Regions from separate parts of the Kitasatospora sp. NPDC001175 genome, predicted to be linked through region 2. Evidence: riboswitches for the same ligand, from Rfam matches in the RefSeq annotation. Region 2 holds a riboswitch; each other region holds the start of a gene.

Region 1 (4,814 bases), on a different contig from region 2:
CAGACCCATGGGCTCCAGCTGGTGGTGCTCCAGGTTGTGGCGGCGGGTCTCGACCTCGTCCTTGAGGAGCTTGGCCGGGTACTCCATCTCGACCAGCTTCAGCAGCTCGTCCAGGACGCGCTCCTGGGCCTGGGTGGCCTGGTCGAACTCGCGCATGCGCTCCAGGCGCTTGCGGGAGTCCTCCTTCAGCTCGTCCAGGGTGTCGAACTCGCTGGCCAGCTGGGCGAACTCGTCGTCCAGCGCCGGGAGCTCCTTCTCCTGAACGGTCTTCACGGTGACGGTGACGTCGGAGCTCTTGCCGGCCTGGGTGCCGCCCTTGAGCTCGGTGGCGAAGGTCTTGGACTCACCGGCGGACAGGCCCACGACGGCCTCGTCGATGCCGTCCAGCAGGCGGCCGGAGCCGATCTCGTAGCTGACGTCCGAGGCGGTGCCGTCCTCCGGAACCTCACCGTCGACCTTGGCCTCCAGGTCGACGATCACGACGTCGCCCTCGGCGGCGGCGCGCTCGACGTCCTTGACCGAGGAGAAGCGCTCGCGCAGCTGCTCCAGGGACTTCTCGACGTCGGCGTCCTCGACCACGATCGGGTCGACCTCGACCTCGATGGTGGAGAAGTCCGGCAGGGTGATCTCCGGGCGGATGTCGACCTCGGCGGTGAACTTCAGATCGCCACCGTCGGCGATCCGCTCGACACCCTCGATGTCGGTGATCTCGGGCTGGCCGAGGACCTCGATCTTGCCCTCGTCGACGGCCTGCGTGTAGAAGCGCGGCAGGGCGTCGTTGACAGCCTCCTCCAGCACGGCGGCGCGGCCGAAGCGCTGGTCGATGACGCGGGCCGGGATCTTGCCCTTACGGAAGCCCGGAACCGTGACCTGCTGGTTGATCTTCTTGTACGCCGCGTCGAGGCTGGGCTTGAGCTCCTCGAAGGGCACCTCGACGGTGAGTCGAACCCGGGTCGGGTTCAGAGTCTCGACGGCGCTCTTCACGGTTGGGTCTCCTAAGGGCTTGCGGTCAGGTTGTCTCCGCCCGTCCGGCTCATCCGGCGCGGGCGAGACGGGCGATGGGCGGTTGGGGCTGCATCTCCCGTACATGGTGGACGGTGAGCGTGACTCCTCGCCCTCAGGCGGTCGACCTGGGCGTATGCACAGGGACTACCGGCCAGCGGCCCATCCTACCGGTACCACGAAAGGCGGACGCCAGGCCCGCCCGCGATCAGCGCGCCGCCGCCCGATCGGGCGCCGCCTCGGCGGCGCACGATTCGGCGGCGCGCAAGACGGCCCCGGGCCCGACATGCCGTCAACTCGAAGTCGACGACGGCGGCTTCGACTGAGTGGCCGTCGGAAAAGCCAACAGGGCCCCGTCCGCTGACGAGACCCTGCCGCACTGTCGGGGTGACCGGATTCGAACCGACGACCTTCCGCTCCCAAAGCGGACGCGCTACCAAACTGCGCCACACCCCGTGGTGCCGAGAGGAAGCGTACACGTCGGTCGGGCCGCGCTCGCTGCTATATCGAGAGCCCGCCGGACATGCCCGGAACCGGAAGCAGTGTGCAAGCAACCGACCGAACCAGGTAGGCTGACCCCGTCCTCGTGACCGACAAGTCTCCGGGGGCGCCGCATGCTCACATGCGGTATGCGGGTGTAGCTCAATGGTAGAGCCCCAGTCTTCCAAACTGGTCACGCGAGTTCGATTCTCGTCACCCGCTCCAGACACTTCGGCCCCGGGCCGACGGTTCCACCGTCAGCCCGGGGCCGAAGTCGTTTTCGGGATGCCGCCGCGATGTCCCTGCGACGACCGGTCCGGTCCCCGGCCAGGGCCGGGGAGGGAGCGGACCGAAGGCGCGTCAGAGCCGGACGCCGTGGCTGACCAGGTAGCCCACCGGGTTGATGTCGGAGCCGTAGGCCGGGCCGGTGCGGACCTCGAAGTGCAGGTGCGGACCGGTGACGTTGCCGGTGGCGCCGGAGCGGCCGATCTGCTGGCCGGCGCCCACGGACTGGCCGACCCGGACGGTGATCACCGAGAGGTGGGCGTACTCGGAGTACCGGCCGTCGGTGTGCCTGATGACGACCTGGTTTCCGTACGAGCCGCCCCAGCCGGTGGTGACCACGGTGCCGCTGGTGACCGCCTTCACCGGGGTGCCGGTGGAGACCAGGAAGTCCACGCCGGTGTGGTAGCCGCTGGCCCACGCGGACCCGGCCGCGTGGTACGGGGTGCCGAGGCGGGGGTTGGCCACCGGGGCGGTGTAGGCCGGGGCCGCCTGGGCGGCGACCGTGGTGGCGGGCAGCGCCACGGCGGTGCCGGCCGCGGCGACGACGAGCGCGCGGCGGGCGAATCGGGGCAGCCGGGAACAGCGGGCGTCCTGCGCGGACATGGGGGGAGTCCTCTCCGACGCCTGCGGGGTGAGCTGTCGGGTTCGGACCGGGAGCAGCCCGGCCGCCTGGAAGCGGCTTCACCCCCAGCCGGCCCGGATCTTCGGGCGCGGCGACCTGCCTGTGGTTCCCCCGCTCCTGCCGTGCACTGCGTGAAGTGCGGCCTCCGGGCGGCGGCAGGACTCGGCGTTCCACCCGGCGGACCGACCCGGACGGTGACCGGGCTGGCTGAAGAAAAGCCGATCCGACGTACACGGAGCAAGCTCGTCCCATCCGGGCATAAGAAACACATAAAGACGCGCGGACTCGAAGTCACTCTCCGGCCGGGGCGGACTGCCCTGCGCAGTCAGGACGGTCATGGCCGGCGGGACGAATCCGTACAGAACGTTATGAATCGCACGCTCTGCGGCGAACCGAGTACCCTCCGGCATGAACGGAGGAATCTCCGGTGAGCTGCGTCACCCCATCCGCACGCGGCGTAACTGACGGTCCGTTTCCCGCCGGGGCCCGAGGCCGATACCCTCGCTCGCATCCGCCTTAACGATCATCTATTCGAGCTAGGAGCCAGCCCGTGCGCCCGCAGGACCGTATGGCCGTCATCCAGCGCAGCGTGGTCCGCGAAATGGCGCAGTTCGGCGTGGAGTTCACGGTGGACGACGAGGTGGTCCGCGGCCCGGGGACCACGGCGGTGGCCGTCCGCGAGCACCCCGGCGACGGCGGCAGCGGCCATGTGGACCTCGGCTTCGTCCTCGACCTCGGGCGTGCGGACGCCCCCGTGGTCTGGGACTGCGCGGCGGGACTCGGCAAGACCGAGGAGGAGAAGCTCGACAACGCCGTGAAGATGTGGGCCACCACCACCGCCTCCACCGTGGTGGAGCTGCTGGAGCACCGGGGCGAGCACGGCGACCACTACCAGCCCGCCGAACTGGCCGACTGGCACGCCATCCAGGGCCCGGCGGCCGTCTTCGGCTTCGGCAACGAGCGCCTGGCCGACTGGCTGGCCGACCACCAGCCGCTGACCGCCATCGCCGAGGCGCTCCGGCCCGAGCTCACCGCCGGGCGGCTGACCGGAGTGAAGCTCTTCCTCGGCGGGCGGTCCGGCGACGACATCGCCGAGGTCCGGGTGAACGGCGAGGTCTCGGAGGCCGCCTCGGCCGCACTGCACGCGCTGGACTGGCCGCGCGGTGAACGCTTCTGCTGGGCCCGCCTGTTCATCCTGCTGGTCCCCGAGGGCGGCCTGCACCCCGAACCCGCACGCCCCGCCCCGGCACCGGTGCCGGTCGCGCTGCCGGTGGCCCGGCCCGGCCTGCTGGCCCGGGTCAGGCACGTGCTACGGTCCGCCCGACGGTAGGTCAGCCGGAGAAGGACTTCAAGCTGTTGGCCACCGAGGTGAGGAAGTTCTTGATCGGCTCCGCCGCCGTGGACGCACTGAGCATGAAGCCGAACAGGGCCGAGATGATGGCGTGACTGGTCTTCAGCTGCTTGTTGCGGATGAAGATGAAGACGAGGGCACCGAACAGCACCAGTGCGGAGACGGAGAGCACCACCCGGACTCACTTCCTTACTTCGTTGCGGGGTTTCACCCGGAAACCCTGTGGCGACGCCGGAGCCCGGCCTGTCTGGCGGGGCACAGGCCGTGCGGCGCCGACCGAGAGCCGCATGCAACGCCCCCCATCCCCCGACTACCGGTACCGACCAGTCCCACCCACCGACTCAGTGTGGTCGTTCGTGCCGACTGCGTAAAGGCGTAGCCGGAAGCCCGGCTGGAAGTTCCTGGCATGTGAGACGAATTTCCGCCGACCGAGACGATAGCCCAAGGTCGCTGACGAGCTGTCGGCAGGGGCTCGTCCACCGGCCCGGTCAGCGGTGACCGAGCGCCGCGGCCTGTCCGACGGCACCGTGCGGACGCCCCGCCAGGATTGGCCGAAGATCGGCCGCCGGACTTGACACACCTGTCCGATGGTCGAATCAACCGTCGCCGACGGGCTCCGCCCGGCCGGCCCGGCGCCTCATCCGCGCCACAGCAGCAGTACCGCCCGGTCGTCGTTGACGTCCTTGGCCACCGTCTCGATCAGCCGGACCGCCGCGCCCCGGCTGCCACTCTGCAGCAGCGCCCCGGCGACCAGCCGATCGGCCTCCCCCATCAACCGGTCCATGCCCTCGGAGAGATCGCGCCCCGGCACCTCGACCATGCCGTCGGTGCAGAGCATCAGCAGATCACCCCGGTTCAGCCGGCCCCGCACGCCCTCGAACTTGGCACCATCGTAGATCCCCAGCAGCGGGCCCTCGGCCGCCTCCTTGACCTCCCAGCGGCCGGCCCCCGACAACCGCTGCATCCCGGGCAGATGCCCCGCCGACAGCAGTTCGTACTCGCCGGTGTCCAGGTCCAGCACCAGGTGGACGGCGGTGGCGAAGCCCTCCTCCCAGTCCTGCCGCAGCAGGTAGC
Region 2 (4,814 bases):
TGCCACGGGGCCGGTGCCTGTTCTGGTGCGCAGTCACGGGCCGGTGCCCGTGCTGGGGCCTGCACCGTCCCCCGGATGGAGCAATGCCGGGCCCGAGGGCCATCGACCGTCCGTTGAGCCCGTCTGCCGGACACCGGCGGGCAAGGGGGTCTCGACTCGCGCTGCGAGTGGGCCCGCCGGTCGCCAGCATCGAGACATGAGAGCTGGTCGGACGGGGGAGAACGCAGCGGCACCGATCTGGCGCAGGCGGTTGCTGCTCGGCGGTGGACTGCTGGTCGCCGGGGCGGTCGTCTACTTCGCCTGGGCCGCGACGATCCCGCGCTGGTGGGCGCAGCGGGTGGGCAACATGGTCAACGGGCACCTGAGCGCGGGACTGCTGCTGGGGCTCGTCTTCGGGATCTGCTTCACCCTGCTGCCGCTGCTGGCGGCGTGGGCCGGCCTGCACCGGCGGCGGCCCTGGAAGGTGACGCTGGCCTGGTTGGTGCTCGCCCTGCTGCTGGCGATGCCGAACCTCTGGACGCTCGGCATCGCGGTGGGCAGCGGCAGCGCAGCGCATGCCGGAGAGCGGGTGATGGACGTCCGGGCGCCCTGGTTCCGCGGCTCGACCCTGATCGGCGCGATCATCGCGGCCGTGATCTTCGCGGGACTGATGGTCTTCACCCGTGCACGCTGGCCCGGGCGCGGCAAGAAGCCGGGCAAGGGTAGGGGCAACGGCAAGGACCACGGCGAGAGGGCGGCCGACGAACCGGGCAGCGCGGGGTGACCGTCCCTCAGCCCTCCTCGGTGGCGGGCCGTCCCTGGCCGACCCGGTGCGCGTCGGCGGCGTCGCCGGTACGGGCCTCGGTACGGCGGCCGGTGGCCAGGTAGTCGCGGACGATCAACTCAACCGCGTCCTGCGGACTCCTGGTGCCGGACAGCAGCATCGCCTCGATCGCCAGATCGCTGTCGAGACTGACGGTGACCTTCGTCATGGCGTTCCCCTTCCTGTGGCTGCAGGCGCAACCGACGTTAGAGGGTGGGGAACCGAGCCACCAGCCCGCGCGGCACACGGGTTCTCCGAGCATCTGATGCGGTGCCCGCCCGGCGGCGCGGGGAACCACGAGCGGGCGGGGGACCGTGCGACCGAGCCGCCCCGTGCACTCGGGATCCGGTGAGGCCGCTGTCCCCGGCGCCGACCAGAGCACCGGGGACAGCGGCCTCACGCGGAGAGCCGGGACCGTCAGACGCGGCCGGCGAAGTCCGGGGCGTAGTTCGCGATGGTCTCGACCTTCACGCCCGCCTTCGGGTTGGCGGCCTCGACGTACTTGCCGTCACCGATGTAGATGGCGACGTGGTAGACACCCGAGTTGCTGCCGTTGTTGGACCAGAACAGCAGGTCGCCCGGCTGCAGCTTGTCCAGCGACACCTTGGTGGTGACGTCGGCCTGGTCGGCGGCGACGCGCGGCAGCGAGATGCCGGCCTGGCGGTAGGCGGCCTGGGTCAGACCGGAGCAGTCCCAGCCGCCGTCGCTGCTGCCGCCGTAGACGTAGGCCTGGCCGACCTTGGAGAGCGCGAAGTTGACCGCGGCGGCCTTGCTGCCGGTCGCGGTCGCGGCCGGAGCCGGGGTGGCGGGCTTGGCCGGAGCCGGCGCCGGAGCCGGGGTGCTGGAGCTGCTCGGCTTGGCGGCCGGCTTCTGGGTGTCCTGCTTCGGAGCGGCGGCCGAGGTGCTGCCGAGCGCCAGTTGCTGGCCGGGGAAGATCATGTCCGGACCCTGGGGCAGCACCGACTTGTTGAGGTCGTACAGCTTCTGCCAGCCGCCATCGACATTGTTCTTGGTCGCGATGGACGACAGCCAGTCGCCCGCCACCACGGTGTACTTGGCGCCGCTCGCGGCCTGCGGGGCGGCGGCCGGGGCGCTCTTCGGCGTGGCGGCCGGAGCCGGGGTAGCCGGGGCGGCGGGAGCCGGGGCAGCGGCCGGCGCGGAGGTGTCGACCTGGGCAGGAGCGCTGTCCTTGGTCAGACCGGCCTTGACCGAGCAGACCGGCCAGGCGCCGGGGCCCTGCGAGGCGAGGACCTTCTCGGCGATGGCGATCTGCTGCGCCTTGGTCGCCAGGTTGGCCTGCGGGGCGTACTGGGTGCCACCGAAGGCGGCCCAGGTGGAGGCGGTGAACTGCAGGCCACCGTAGAAGCCGTTGCCGGTGTTGATGCTCCAGTTGCCGCCACTCTCGCACTGGGCGACCTTGTCCCAGGTGGAGACGGAAGCGGCGGAGGCACCGGAGGCAGCGAGGGCGGGGATCGACAGGCCGAGACCGACCACACCCGTGGCGGCGATCAGACGGCGAGCACGCTTGTTGGCGTTGATGGGCAGCATGAAGGTGCGTTCCTCTCCCACGCCTGCGAGGTGAGCTGTCGGATTCGGGCTGGAGTTGCCCGGCCGTGCTGCGCACGGCTTCACCCCTAGCCCGGAACCGGCCGAATACTGGCCGGCTCTCGGGCGACTTACCTGGTTCCCCCGCCCCTGCCGTCGGTGCGTTCTGCGGTGCCAGCTGCTCCGGCGGCAGGACTCGGCGTTCCGGAAGAGCTGGGTCCGTGTGTCAACGAACGGAGAGCACGTTAAGCAGACTTAAGTTGAATCCGCAAACACCTGTGAGTTCCCTCACAGGCCATTCGCGGATTCCTCAAGATCGAATGCACGCCGGCATTTCCAGGGAATCCGATGGGGCTCTTTCAGGTATGCGGCCCGAGTGGGAATCTGCCTTCCTTTCAGGTGATGCCGCGGCATTTTCGGGGGGTCGGGGCGACCAGTTGTGAAGGTTTTGAAAAGCCCTGATGGGGAGTGGGGTCCGGGTCAATGTGGCCCACTGGAGAGGGTGATGGCAAATGTCCGAATTGCGAGTCGATGCGGCAAATGTCGCGCGGGGGTTTGCCAATTCGCCATCCGACTCCGGCCGCACGGCTCCAGGGGTCCGCACCCCGCTCGACCTGGGCCGAGCGGGGCCGCGGACCCCTGGGGATCCCGGAAACGCCGAGAGGCCCCTCGCGGGGGCCTCTCGTACGGTCTTGTCGGGTGCTCAGTCGGCGGGCTGCTCCGCGACGACGGCCGGGGCCTCGCCCGGGCCCGGGATGTTGAGCGCGGCCAGGTAGGTGGACGCGATCAGCTGACCGACGGTCGGGTAGGCGCCGAGCGGGGCCGCGCTCGGGCAGCCGGTCTCCTCGGCTGCCGCGGCCAGCAGCTCGGGATCGGCCTCGGGGCCGATCACCAGCGGGGCCAGTGCCGGCCGCTGGGATCCGGTGGCCTTCAGGTGCTCGACCGCGGCGGCGACCGAACCCGGCACGTCCAGGGCGGCGGCCACCACGGGTACCGCGAGCCGGGCGGCCAGCAGTACGCCGGTGATCCCGGCCGCCGCGGCGGACTCCTCGCCGCCGACGGTGGTCAGGACCACGCCGTCCGCCGCAGTGGTGATGGCGAACAGGCGCGCCCGGTCGGCGCGGGCCAGGCCGGCCTCGGAGAGCCGTACGTGCACCGCCTCGGCCAGCAGCGGGTGCGGGCCGAGCACATCGGTGACGGTCGCCCCGGTCTCGCCGGCGAGCTTGTGCAGGGAGGTCAGGAAGCCGTGCGGGCCGGCCAGCAGCGGAATCACGACCGGCGTGGGCATGCCCGCCTCGGTGGCCTGGGCGAGTACCTCGGCCACGGTCGGGGCGGCCTGGCCGTCTCCGTCCGCGACGTCCTCCGCCGTGTTGGCGTCGGCCTGTTCGCCGGCCAGGTAGCCGGCCGCGGTCTCGATGCCGGGCTGCTCGCCGCGCACGATGGACAGCAGTTCCTCGACGATCGGGCTCGCCTCGGGCCCGGCCGCAGCGGGGACGGCAAGCACCAGTGCCGGGGAACCGGCCGGGATCTCGGGGCGCTCGGGACGGCGGTGGCGCCCCCGCGCACGGGAGCCTGGAGTGCGGACGGGCAGTGGCGCGCCCGGGATGGCTGCGGTGCTCATGGCGGAGATCGTAGGACATTCGGCAGGCGGGACTGCATCCGGATCCCCAGAGTGGGCGCCTAACCCGCGCAAAATCTGGACAATTGCCATCAAATTACCCAATCCTTGCTGACGACCTATTGCTCCGCGCAACCGAAAAGCAGTCAGTTGCCGTCCTGGGTGACGTGCCTCACAGGTGATCGCGGGGTGCGGTGCGGGTGTCCGGTGCCGGGCGCACGAAGATCAACACGGTGGCGCGGGCCCGGTACGGGCAGTCATCGGACGAACTGTGATTCGCTGGACTATGTCCACTTACGTTCCGTCAAAGCCGAACCAAGTGGAGTGGTTGGCACACATTCCGACACGCTTGACTGCACGGGCAATGTCCCGTGCTGATGCACGTGCACTGGAGCTATCATCGCGTCAAGTAGGGCGTAAGCCCGGCAGGTCGGGAGAATTCGGTGCAGGAGATGCAGGAAACGTACAACGGCATGGCGGCTGCGGACCTCGAAGGTGTGGTGTGGCAGAAGAGCCGGCACAGCAATTCGCAGGGTAACTGCGTCGAGTTCGCCGCTCTGCCGGGCGGTGAGGTGGCGATGCGCAACTCGCGCTTCCCCGAGGGGCCGGCGCTGATATACACCCGGGCCGAGATCGCCGCGATGCTGCTCGGCGTGAAGGACGGGGAGTTCGACCATCTGACGGCCTGAACCGCCGTCAGCTCTGCGGCTACAGGCCGTCGTGGGACCGTCAGCCACGACGGCCTTCATCGTCTTCGCGGGCATTCAGGGGCCGTCCGGGCCGTCGCGGCCCGCAGGGGGCTGGTCGGAGGAGTGCGGAGCCGAGTGGTTCGGGGTCGCTCGCGGACTC
Region 3 (4,814 bases), on a different contig from region 2:
GGCGGCGACCTGGCCCTGCAGGCCGTCGGCCTCGCTCTGCAGACGCTTCTGGTACTCCTGGGCGGCGTTGAACCGCTCCGCCGCCCGGTCGGCCTCCTCGTACAGCTGGTCGACCTGAGCCCTGACCTCCTGCTTGGACGGCGGCTCCCCCGGTGCGCCCGGGGCCGCCTGGGCCGGCCCGCCGAGCGTCATGCCGAGTGCAGTGGTGGCCGCTGCCGTGAGCGCCAGGGCGCGGGCCAGCCGCTGCGTGCCCTGCAGGGGGGAACGGCGGTGCATCGACATCGGGGCGGCTGCTCCATTCGTCCTCGGCTAACGTCCGGGGGCAGACGTTAGCGAGTCCGGAGGATCTAGTCCAAACCCTTGCAACACCGAATATTTGACCACTAATCGGACATTAGCTCGACGAGTCCGGGAACGCCGCAGGCCCGGCCCCTCGGAGACGGGGCCGGGCCTGCGGACGGAACCGCGAAGAGGTCAGACGCGGATGATGGCCGCGATCGGCAGAACGGTGGCCGGCATGTACTTGACGTTCTCGCCGGTACGCGGGGCGTGGACGACCTGGCCGTCGCCCGCGTACATGCCGACGTGGTGCATGTCGTTGTAGAAGATGACCAGGTCACCGGGCTGGGCCCTGGAGATGTCGGTGCCGATGTTGGTGCCGGCCGACGCCTGCTCCTGCGAGGTGCGCGGGATCGAGACGCCGGCCTGCGCGTAGGACCACTCCATCAGACCCGAGCAGTCGAAGGAGCTCGGACCCTCGGCACCCCACTGGTAGGGCTTGCCGATCTGGCTCTCGGCATAGGCGAGCGCGCGGGCGGCGTACGAGCCCGACGCCGGCACGTGGACCGTGCCGCCACCGCCACCGCCACCGCCGGTGCTGGTGCCACCGCCACCGCTGCCGCCGAGGTCGGTGCGGTTCTGGTCACGGGAGGCGCGGGCGGCGGCGTCCGCGGCGGCCTGGGCCTGAGCCAGCTGCTCGCGCTGCTGCTGGGTCAGCGAGTCGAGCAGCTCCCGGGCCTTCGCCAGCTTCGCCTGGACGTCGTCCTTCTGGGCCTTGAGGTCCTGGGTGGTGGCGTCCAGCTCGCCCAGTTTCTGCTGGGCCTCGGCCTTCTGCTGGTCCAGCTTCTCCTGGTCGGCCTTGAGCAGCTTCAGCGCGTCGGCCTGGGAGGCGCCGAGCTGGTTGAGCGAGTCGGCCTGGCTGAGGAAGGAGTCCGGGCTGCTGGAGAGCATCAGCTGCACGGTCGGGGATATACCGCCGTTGCGGTACTGCTCGGCGGCGACGGCGCCGAGCTCGCCCTGAACGGTGCTCACCTGCTGCTGCTGGCGCGCCACCTGGTCCTGCAGGTCGTTGACCTGCTTCTGCAGTTCCTGCTGCTTCTCGTTGGCCGCGTCGTACTTCTCGCTGGCGACCTCGGCCTGGTCGTTGAGCTGATCGACCTGGGTCTTGACTTCATCCAGGGTCGGCTTCGGGTCGGCGTGCGCACCGACCTGGGAGGAGATGGCCACCGCGGTCGCGGCTGTCGCCGTCATGATCGACACGCGGACACGGCTTGCGGGCTTGGGGCGACGATGGGACGCCACGAAGGCGGACTCCTTCTTCCTACGTCCGCCTACCGGGTGAGCTGACGGGTTCGGGCTGGAAGACATGCCCTACGACGCCTCACCGGCCCGCGTCCCCGACGGCCGGCCGGCCTGGCGCCGATTCACCCCGAGGAACGTGGTTCCCCGGCTCCGATCCGCAGCAACCCCAACAGGGGCTTCCCCGTGGGCAGTTGAACTGCCCCTACTGCCTCTCGGACTCGGCGGTAACCACCGCCGCCACCCTGGCTGGGTGATCGACTGTGCGGTGGTTCAGGTCCTGACCCTAGTAACGAAACCGTGATCCGTTCAAATCCTTGTCAGAAAAAATTCTGAGTCAATGCCAAGTTCATTTGTGAACCGACCGTGCGTGACAGCTCGGATACCGACGGCTGACAGCCTTTCACGAAAACGGCCCGCCGAAGCGCCCTGCGTCGCAGGACGAATTCGGCGGGCCGGGAAGCCGGACTCGCGGTGGCGTCAGACCCGGCGGATGGTGACGATCGCCATCGCGTCCGCCTTCATCGTCCGCACCACGTCACCGGTGTGCGGGGCGTGCACCACCATGCCGTTGCCGATGTACATCCCGACATGGCCCCCGCCTTCGTAGATGACCAGGTCACCCGGCTGCGCCTGGGCCAGCGAGGGCACCCGGGCACCGACCCCCATCTGCTCCTCCGAGGTACGCGGCAGCGAGACACCCGCCCGTGCGTACGACCACTGCATCAGACCCGAGCAGTCGAAGGTGCTCGGCCCCGCCGAGCCCCACTGGTAGTCATGCCCGCGCATGCTCAGCGCCGCGGACACCGCGACACCGGCGTAGCCGCCCGCGCTCGGCAGGTCGCCGAGGTCGGCCCGGGCGTCGCCGCGCGAGGCGCGGTCGGCCGCCTCGACGGCGGCCCGCTCCTGCGCGGTGAGCGAGTTCAGCAGGCTCTTGGCCTCCTGCAGCTTCTGCTGCACCTGGGCCTTGGCGTCGTTCAGCTCCTGGGTGTTGCGGTCCAGCTCGGCGAGGACGGCGGCCGCCTCCTGCTTCTGCTGGTCCAGCCGGGCCTGCTGCGCCTTCAGCGCCTTCAGGATGTCGGCCTCGGTCTGGTTGATCTGCTGGGCGCTGGACGCCTGCTCCAGGTAGCCGTCCGGGTTGGACGAGAGCATCAGGGTCACGGACGGGTCGATGCCGCCCGAGCGGTACTGGTCGCCGGCCACCGCCGACAGGCTGGTCTGCAGCTGCGTCAGCTGCTCCTGGCCGCGGGCGACCTGGTCCTGGAGCTGGTCGGCCTGCTTGCGCAGCTGGTCGGCCCGCTCCTGGGCGCCGTCGTACTTCTCGGCCGCCTGCTCCTGCTCGGTGTTCAGCTGGTCGATCTGAACCTTGACCTCGTCCTTGCTCGGCTGGGCGGGCGCCGCGTGGGCACTCGCGTTGGCCGACAGGGCGACCGCGGTCGCCGCCGCAGCGGTCAGCACGGACACCCGTGCGCGGCTCGGCTGCTTGGGACGGCGGTGGCTGGCCAAGGGACTAGCTCCTTCTTCCTGCTGGCTCCGTCCGTTCGGGCGGAATTCCGGAAAATAGGTTTGACGCCAGACCCTAGTGAAGATGACGGATTCGCGCCACTCCCTCGCCGGTGCCAACCCCCAGCCCCCGCACGGAATTCACCGGACCGTCACATATTGCCGGGAATGTCCGGACTGTCGTGAACGCCGGACCCTACAGGGCCACCGGAAGGGCAGACTTCCTGGTCAGGACCGGGACAGCCGGTTCAGCAGCAACACGGACGACACCGGGCGCGCCCCCGCGTTCCGCACCCCGTCGGCGATCTCCTTGTCGGCGGAGACCACCACCACCGGACGCCCCTTCGGCTCGGCCCGGACCAGACGCCGGATCAGCTCGTCCGCCGTCTCCCCGGTCCGGCTGAACCGCACCCGGACGCCGCGCGGAGGCGCCATCATCACCGGCACGTCGAGGTCCTGCCCGTCGAACACACAGGTGACCTCCGCCTGGGTCCGCTGCGCCAACATCGCCAGCCCGCCGAGCAGCCGGATCCGCTGCTGCTCCAGCGGCAGCGTCGGGTAGCCGGTCTTGGTGACGTTGTAGCCGTCCACCACCAGGTGCACCTGAGGGATCGCCAGCAACTGGTCCAGCAGCGCCGGGTCGTCCTCCGCCAGCCCGCGCCGGGCCACGTCGTTGGGCGAGGCCGAGCCGGGCACCACCGCGTCCACCAGATCGGCCGGACGGATCTGCGAGACCGGCAGCGCCAGCTCGCGCTGCAGACCCTGCGCCGAGTGCAGCACGGTGTCCAGCAGCAGCCGCAACCGCATGTCCTCGACGCTGCGCCCCTCCCTGGCCGAGCGGCGACCGGCCTCAACCGCCGTCTCCAGCTCGGCGATCCGGTGCCGCAGCCGCCGTGCCTCACCCTCCGCCGCGCTGCGCTCGGCGGCGGCGGCGGCCCGGGCCGCATCCAGCTCCAGCTGCATCTTGCGTGTCTCGGCCTGCGCCCGCCGGGTGTCGCTCTCCAGGCTGCGCACCCGCTTGCGCAGCGACTCCGCCTCCCTGCGGACGCCCTCCGCGTCGGCCCGCTGGCGGTCCAGATCGGCCCGCCCCTGGGCCCGTACCTCGGCCAGCTCCTCCTGGAGCTTCTCCACGAACCGGGCGGCCTCCGCCGCGGCCCCCTCGGCGCCCGCCCGCTCCACCTGCTCCCCGGCTTCGGCCACCAGCCTCACCCAGCCCGCCGGCCGCAGCAGATACGCGGCGGCGGCGACATCCATCGGGTCGGCGGCGCCGGGCACGCTCCCGGCCTCCAGCGCCTTGACCAGATCGGGCTGGCCCAGCCGAAGCCGGTCCGCTATCCGGAGCCGGAACAGCGGCTCGGACTCCAGGGCGGCGGCCAGTGCCGTGCCCGCGTACTTGGCCCGCCGGGCCGCGGTGAACTTCGCGTACTGGCGCAGCGAGCCGGGCACATCGGCCTGCGACAGTCCGCCCAGTGCGTCGGCGGCGATCCCGACCACCCGGCGACGCACTCCCTCGGGCAACGGCCGGTCCAGCTGCTCGGTCTCGGCGGGCTCGGTCTGCTCGGTCTCGGCGGGCTCGGTCTGCTCGGCCTCAGCGGGCTCGGTCTGCTCGGCCTCAGCGGGCTCGGTCTCGACCGCCGGTACCTCGACCGCCGCCGTCTCGGTCTCGGGACCGGGAGCGGCACCGGCCACCGGGACGGCGCCGGCCTGGTCCACAGCGGGCCCACGCCCCTGCG
Region 4 (4,814 bases), on a different contig from region 2:
CTCACCGGTGAGCAGCTCGGTCGTGCCCGGCAGCAGCCGCTCGATGGCGTACAGGCCGGCCGGCATCAGCAGGTGCGCCTGCCGGGCCTGCGGGACTCCCCCGGCGAACTCGGCCTTGCCCGGCCGACGGTCGCGCTCCACCACGGTCACCCGCCAGCCCGCCTCGGCGAGGACCCAGGCGTGCAGCAGTCCGGCCAGGCTGCCTCCCAGCACAGCGGCTCTGCCAACCGGTAGCGGCATCTCGATTCCCCCTTCGGCCGGCGGAGCTCACGGCGTCGAGCCCCACGCTGTTCAGCGGGTGGTGCGGTGCGGATCGCGCGGCGCGAGCGGTGCAAGCGGCGCCCGCGCACGGCGGGGTGGTGCAGTGCGCGGCGGCGCGGCTCGGCGTGCGGTGGTACTGGACGGCGGACGTACGGCGTGAGTGGGCGCGCAGCGCACGCGGGGAGCGTACGAGCACGAACCGGATGCATTCTGCCCACCCGGGCCGGGCCGCTAACCACCCCCTCGCACTGAAATGACGGTACATCGACAAATATTTGAGGAAATATCCCCACTTGGCTATCGGGGTCGTCGCCGAGGGGCCGGCGACCGCCGACCCGCCCGACCGTGCGAGGTTCCGCCGTGCGCGCTCCGCCCCACGGGCCTGGCGCCCGCGAGGCGGAGGCGCCCGACCCGCCCCCCGGGGGGGCGGGTCGACCTCGGCCTACGTCCTTGACGGACGGGTCAGTTGGAGAAGTCCTGGGTGAGCCAGACGGTTCCACTGGCATCCCGGTAGACGGCGATGCCGATGTGGGTGAACTCGCTGCTGAGGATGTTCTTGCGGTGGCCGTCGTCCGGCGGCGTCTCGTTCAGCATGTCCTGGGTCAGACTGACCGCCATTGCGGCGATGTCCTGGGCCGAGGTGGAGACCCCGTTGCCGTAGCCTATGTTCTCCCCGACGGCGTTCCACTGGACGCCCGCGGCCGTCACCCGTGCACCCAACTCGGCCTCGCCCGGGCACTGGTGGGACATGCCGCAGCCGCCGGCCATCGTCTGGTTGTGGGCCTCGGAGCTGCTGGTCAGCCCTGCCGTGATGGTGTAGGCCGGCAGACCCTGGGCGGCCCGCGCCTGGTTGATCAGGCCGAGCACCTGCTGCACGGCGTCCGAGCTCGAACCGGTCTGCGCGGCCGGGGTGGTGGCCGCGGGGGCGGGGGCGTGCGTGGCCGGGGCGGACGGAGAGGCGGCCGGGGACGACGGCGCGGACGTGTGCGACGCCGGGGCCGAAGTCGGAGCGGAGGGCCGCACGGAGTGGGAGCCCTGGGACTCGCCGCCTGGGCGCGCGGTCGCGGATTCCGAGGCGTGGGAGGCCGGGGCGGACGGCGACGGCGAGGCGTGCGAGGCTTCGGCCGAGGCCGGAGCGGAGGGCCGCGCGGCGTGCGGGCCGGCCTGGTGGTGGTGCTGATCGGAGTCGTTCTGGTGCCGGTACTGGTGGTGCTCCTGCCACCCGGCATGGCTCGCGTAGGTGTGGGAGCCGGGCGCGGCGGAGGCTCCGCTCGCGCTCAGCAGCGGCAGCATGAGGCCGGCGCCGGCGATCCCGGCGGTGGCGGCCAGCCGCGGGGTGTGCCTCCGGCGCGCGCGGCGATGCCGGCCGGTACCTGAAGTCAGCATGGGGCGTCCCTCTGCGACGCCTGCGAGGTGAGCTGTCGGGTTCGGGCCGTGAGGTAGCCCGGCCGCACACGGCGGCTTCACCCCTAGCCGCGCTCGTCTCGCCCGCGAACGGGTCGAGCAGGGCGCGGCAAACTACCTGGTTCCCCCGCTCCTGCCCGGTGCACTGCTCGACGTCCGGCCGACCGGTGGACAGGACTCGGCGTCCCGGCGGCAGGGTCCGCAGGTGCGAACAGCCTGAACGCTAGGCAGATCGACCCGGAAGACACAAGTTCGTATCATGCGCATCACATGGACATCCAGTGAAGATCTGATGGATTGCCATATTCACTGACACAATGCTGCATAAGTGCCCTAATCGGACAAATCTCTCGACTGTCCATGGCGGTCACGGCGGCCACCGCCCCCCCCGGGGGGGGCGGACGAGGCGGCCGGCGCGCGTCAGTCGACGATCGGCCCGCATGTGCGGCCGCGCTTGAGTTCGAAGAACCCCTCGGCCTCCGTGACGAGCAGTATGCCGTCCCACAGCCGCCCGGCCGCCTCACCGCGGGGGATCGGGCTCACCACCGGACCGAAGAACGCATTGACCGAGCCGTCGGGACCGGCGATGTGGATCGCGGGCACGCCGAGGTCCTCGCCGATGGGGTCGAGGGCCGCCCGGTTGCCGGCCAGCAGGACCGGGTCGAGCCCGGCGTCGTCGGCGGCGTCGGCGAGTCCGGCGGGCAGGCCCGCCTCCTCCAGCGCGGCCAGGTACAGCTCTCGGCCGATGGGGGCCTTCTCGAGGTGGATCCGGTTGCCGAGGGCGGTGTACAGGTCCCGCAGCACCTCGCTGCCGTGCGCGCGTTCGGCGGCCAGCACCACCCTGGCCGGGCCCCGCCGTTCGGCGAGCCACTGGCGGTACCAGTCGTCCACCTCGCGGCCGTCGTTGTGCGCGGCGAGGCCGAACACCCGGAACCGGCTGCGGACCTGACGGACCTGCTCCACCTCCAGCAGCCAGCGCGAGCCGATCCACGCCCACGGGCACACCGGGTCGAACCACATGTCCACGGCCGTCGTCTCAACGGTCGTCTCGACAGTCGTCATGTACGAATCTCCTGCTCCTTGAGTGTCCGAGGAGACGCTACGTGACCAACTGGCCTTGGCTAAGCTCCAATTCGGATCGATCTGATTGGGCCAATTGTGGATGTGCATGTCACCCTCGGCGGACGGGGCGACCGGGCCGCCCGGATCTACCGGCAGCTGCTGGACGCGGTGCTGGACGGACGGCTGCGCCCCGGCGAACGGCTGCCGCCCAGCCGGGAGCTGGCCCGCCGGCTCGGAGTGTCCCGCAACACCGTGGCCTCGGCCTACGAGCGGCTGGCCGCGGAGGGCTTCCTCCAGGGCCGGGCGGGGTCGGGCACCTTCGTGTCCGGGCAGTCCGTCGGCACGCTGGCCGCCCGCCGTGCGCCGGCCGGCCCCGGGGCACAGCCGAGGCGGGTCTGGCAGTCCGTGCCGGCCGCCCGGGGGCAATCCCCGGAACCCACCTACGACTTCCGCGTGGGCACGCCCGACGGGCGACTGTTCCCCTTCCGGACCTGGCGGCGGCTGATCACCGACGAGCTGCGGCCGAGCGGGCTCGGCCGGGCCGACTACGGGCCGCCCGAGGGCCACGCCGACCTGCGCGCGGCCATCGCCCGCCATGTCGGCCTCTCCCGCTCGGTTCGGGCCACGGCCGAGGACGTCCTGGTGACCCAGGGGGCGCAGCAGGCACTGGACCTCGTCGGCCGGGTGGTGATCGAGCCCGGGGACTGCGTGGCCGTCGAGGACCCGGGCTACCCGCCGGCGCGGCTGCTGTTCGGCTCACTGGGCGCGCGGGTGGTCGGCGTACCGGTGGACACCGAGGGGCTGATGGTGGACGCCCTCCCCCGAGAGGCCCGACTGGTCTACACCACTCCCTCGCACCAGTTCCCACTGGGGACCCCGATGTCGCTGGCCCGCCGCGCCGCCCTGCTGGACTGGGCCGAACGGCACGACGCGGTGGTCGTCGAGGACGACTACGACAGCGAGTTCCGCTTCACCGGGCGGCCGTTGGAGCCCCTGCAGAGCCTGGACCCCGGCGGCCGGGTGGTCTACGTGGGCTCCTACTCCAAGACCCTGCTGCCCGCGCTGCGCCTCGGCTTCCTGGTCGCCCCGGCCTCGCTGCAAGCGGCGCTGCACAGTGCCAAGCAGCTGTCCGACTGGCACGGCGACCCGGTCGCCCAGGCGGCACTGGCCCGCTTCATCGACGAGGGCCTGCTGGCACGGCACATCCGCCGAGCCGGCCGGGAGTACGCCGCCCGCCACGCGCTGCTCACCACCACTCTGGCCCGGGACTTCGCCCCCTGGCTGGAGCCGGTGCCCTCGGCCGCCGGACTGCACGTCTGCGCGCGGACCGCTCCCGGCGTGGACCTCGGACCGGTGCTCGCCTCCGCGCGGCGGGCGGGGGTCGCGGTGAACACCGTCGCCGACTTCAGCGCCGGGGAACCGACCCGGCCTGGGCTGGTGTTCGGCTTCGGCGCGATCGACCGGGACCGGATCGCCGAGGGTCTGCAGCGCCTGCGGCAGGGCCTCCCCGCCGCCGCCCCGCCCATCCCGCACTGAACGGGCGGGGCGGGCTCGTCCACCCCGCTCGTGGTCAACCCCCGCTCCGGAGACCGGGATTGAGGCCGCCAGCCCCGCCGTGACGGCGAAGCCCCCGGCGAGGGCGGCCGAGGCGGCGAAGACCCGCCGGACCGTCAGGTCGACCTGCTCGACCCGGCTCGGGGCCGTGCGGATACCGTCCGGGGTCCGTTCCGGGCGGATCCCGTCGGCCTGGAGCAGTGCCACCAGCCGGCGCGTCGCATCGGCGCCCCCGCCCGGATCCGCAGCGCGGCCGGTCCGACGAAGGAGGTGAAGGGGCCGCCGTGTCACGCATGACGGCAGAGTACACGGCGCGTACTACTTGCCACGTACTACCTGGCGCGTAGTACCAGGCGCGTAGTAGCGTGGCGCCGGAGGGCAAGGAAAGGAGGCGCGGCGGATGCAGGCGAACGACGCCCAGACGCTGGTGCTGTGCGTGCTGGCCGACGGACCGCTGCACGGCTACGCCATCAACACGGCGATCGAGGAACTGGTCGGGGAGCGGCTGGGGCCCGGGAGTCTCTACGGGGCAC

What was found. Region 2 has a riboswitch for cyclic di-AMP ahead of ACWDAK_RS28465 (transglycosylase family protein). Riboswitches for the same ligand answer to the same signal wherever they lie in the genome.
Region 1: it holds a riboswitch for cyclic di-AMP, as region 2 does, so the genes downstream of both, ACWDAK_RS05550 (M23 family metallopeptidase) here and ACWDAK_RS28465 (transglycosylase family protein) in region 2, are expected to answer to the same signal.
Region 3: it holds a riboswitch for cyclic di-AMP, as region 2 does, so the genes downstream of both, ACWDAK_RS36770 (C40 family peptidase) here and ACWDAK_RS28465 (transglycosylase family protein) in region 2, are expected to answer to the same signal.
Region 4: it holds a riboswitch for cyclic di-AMP, as region 2 does, so the genes downstream of both, ACWDAK_RS37380 (CAP domain-containing protein) here and ACWDAK_RS28465 (transglycosylase family protein) in region 2, are expected to answer to the same signal.

Annotation. Positions count from the first base shown of each region.
Region 1 covers NZ_JBSFJU010000005.1:40,699-45,512, reverse strand. The annotation lists gene tig (trigger factor) at 1-984, opposite strand, end outside; tRNA gene ACWDAK_RS05560 (tRNA-Pro) at 1,385-1,458, opposite strand; tRNA gene ACWDAK_RS05555 (tRNA-Gly) at 1,634-1,707, shown strand; partial or broken gene ACWDAK_RS05550 (M23 family metallopeptidase) at 1,843-2,241, opposite strand; cyclic di-AMP (ydaO/yuaA leader) riboswitch at 2,376-2,531, opposite strand; gene ACWDAK_RS05545 (DUF6348 family protein) at 2,940-3,719, shown strand; gene ACWDAK_RS05540 (hypothetical protein) at 3,721-3,915, opposite strand; gene ACWDAK_RS05535 (PP2C family protein-serine/threonine phosphatase) at 4,378-4,814, opposite strand, start outside.
Region 2 covers NZ_JBSFJU010000049.1:12,066-16,879, reverse strand. The annotation lists gene ACWDAK_RS28475 (hypothetical protein) at 197-763, shown strand; gene ACWDAK_RS28470 (hypothetical protein) at 771-971, opposite strand; gene ACWDAK_RS28465 (transglycosylase family protein) at 1,220-2,371, opposite strand; cyclic di-AMP (ydaO/yuaA leader) riboswitch at 2,356-2,528, opposite strand; gene ACWDAK_RS28460 (sirohydrochlorin chelatase) at 3,051-3,968, opposite strand; gene ACWDAK_RS28455 (DUF397 domain-containing protein) at 4,418-4,654, shown strand.
Region 3 covers NZ_JBSFJU010000094.1:4,949-9,762, forward strand. The annotation lists gene ACWDAK_RS36765 (C40 family peptidase) at 1-282, opposite strand, end outside; gene ACWDAK_RS36770 (C40 family peptidase) at 475-1,530, opposite strand; cyclic di-AMP (ydaO/yuaA leader) riboswitch at 1,592-1,754, opposite strand; gene ACWDAK_RS36775 (C40 family peptidase) at 2,059-3,084, opposite strand; gene ACWDAK_RS36780 (NYN domain-containing protein) at 3,310-4,611, opposite strand.
Region 4 covers NZ_JBSFJU010000100.1:10,006-14,819, forward strand. The annotation lists gene ACWDAK_RS37375 (NAD(P)/FAD-dependent oxidoreductase) at 1-240, opposite strand, end outside; gene ACWDAK_RS37380 (CAP domain-containing protein) at 724-1,647, opposite strand; cyclic di-AMP (ydaO/yuaA leader) riboswitch at 1,650-1,782, opposite strand; gene ACWDAK_RS37385 (DsbA family protein) at 2,086-2,727, opposite strand; gene pdxR (MocR-like pyridoxine biosynthesis transcription factor PdxR) at 2,830-4,263, shown strand; gene ACWDAK_RS37395 (PadR family transcriptional regulator) at 4,682-4,814, shown strand, end outside.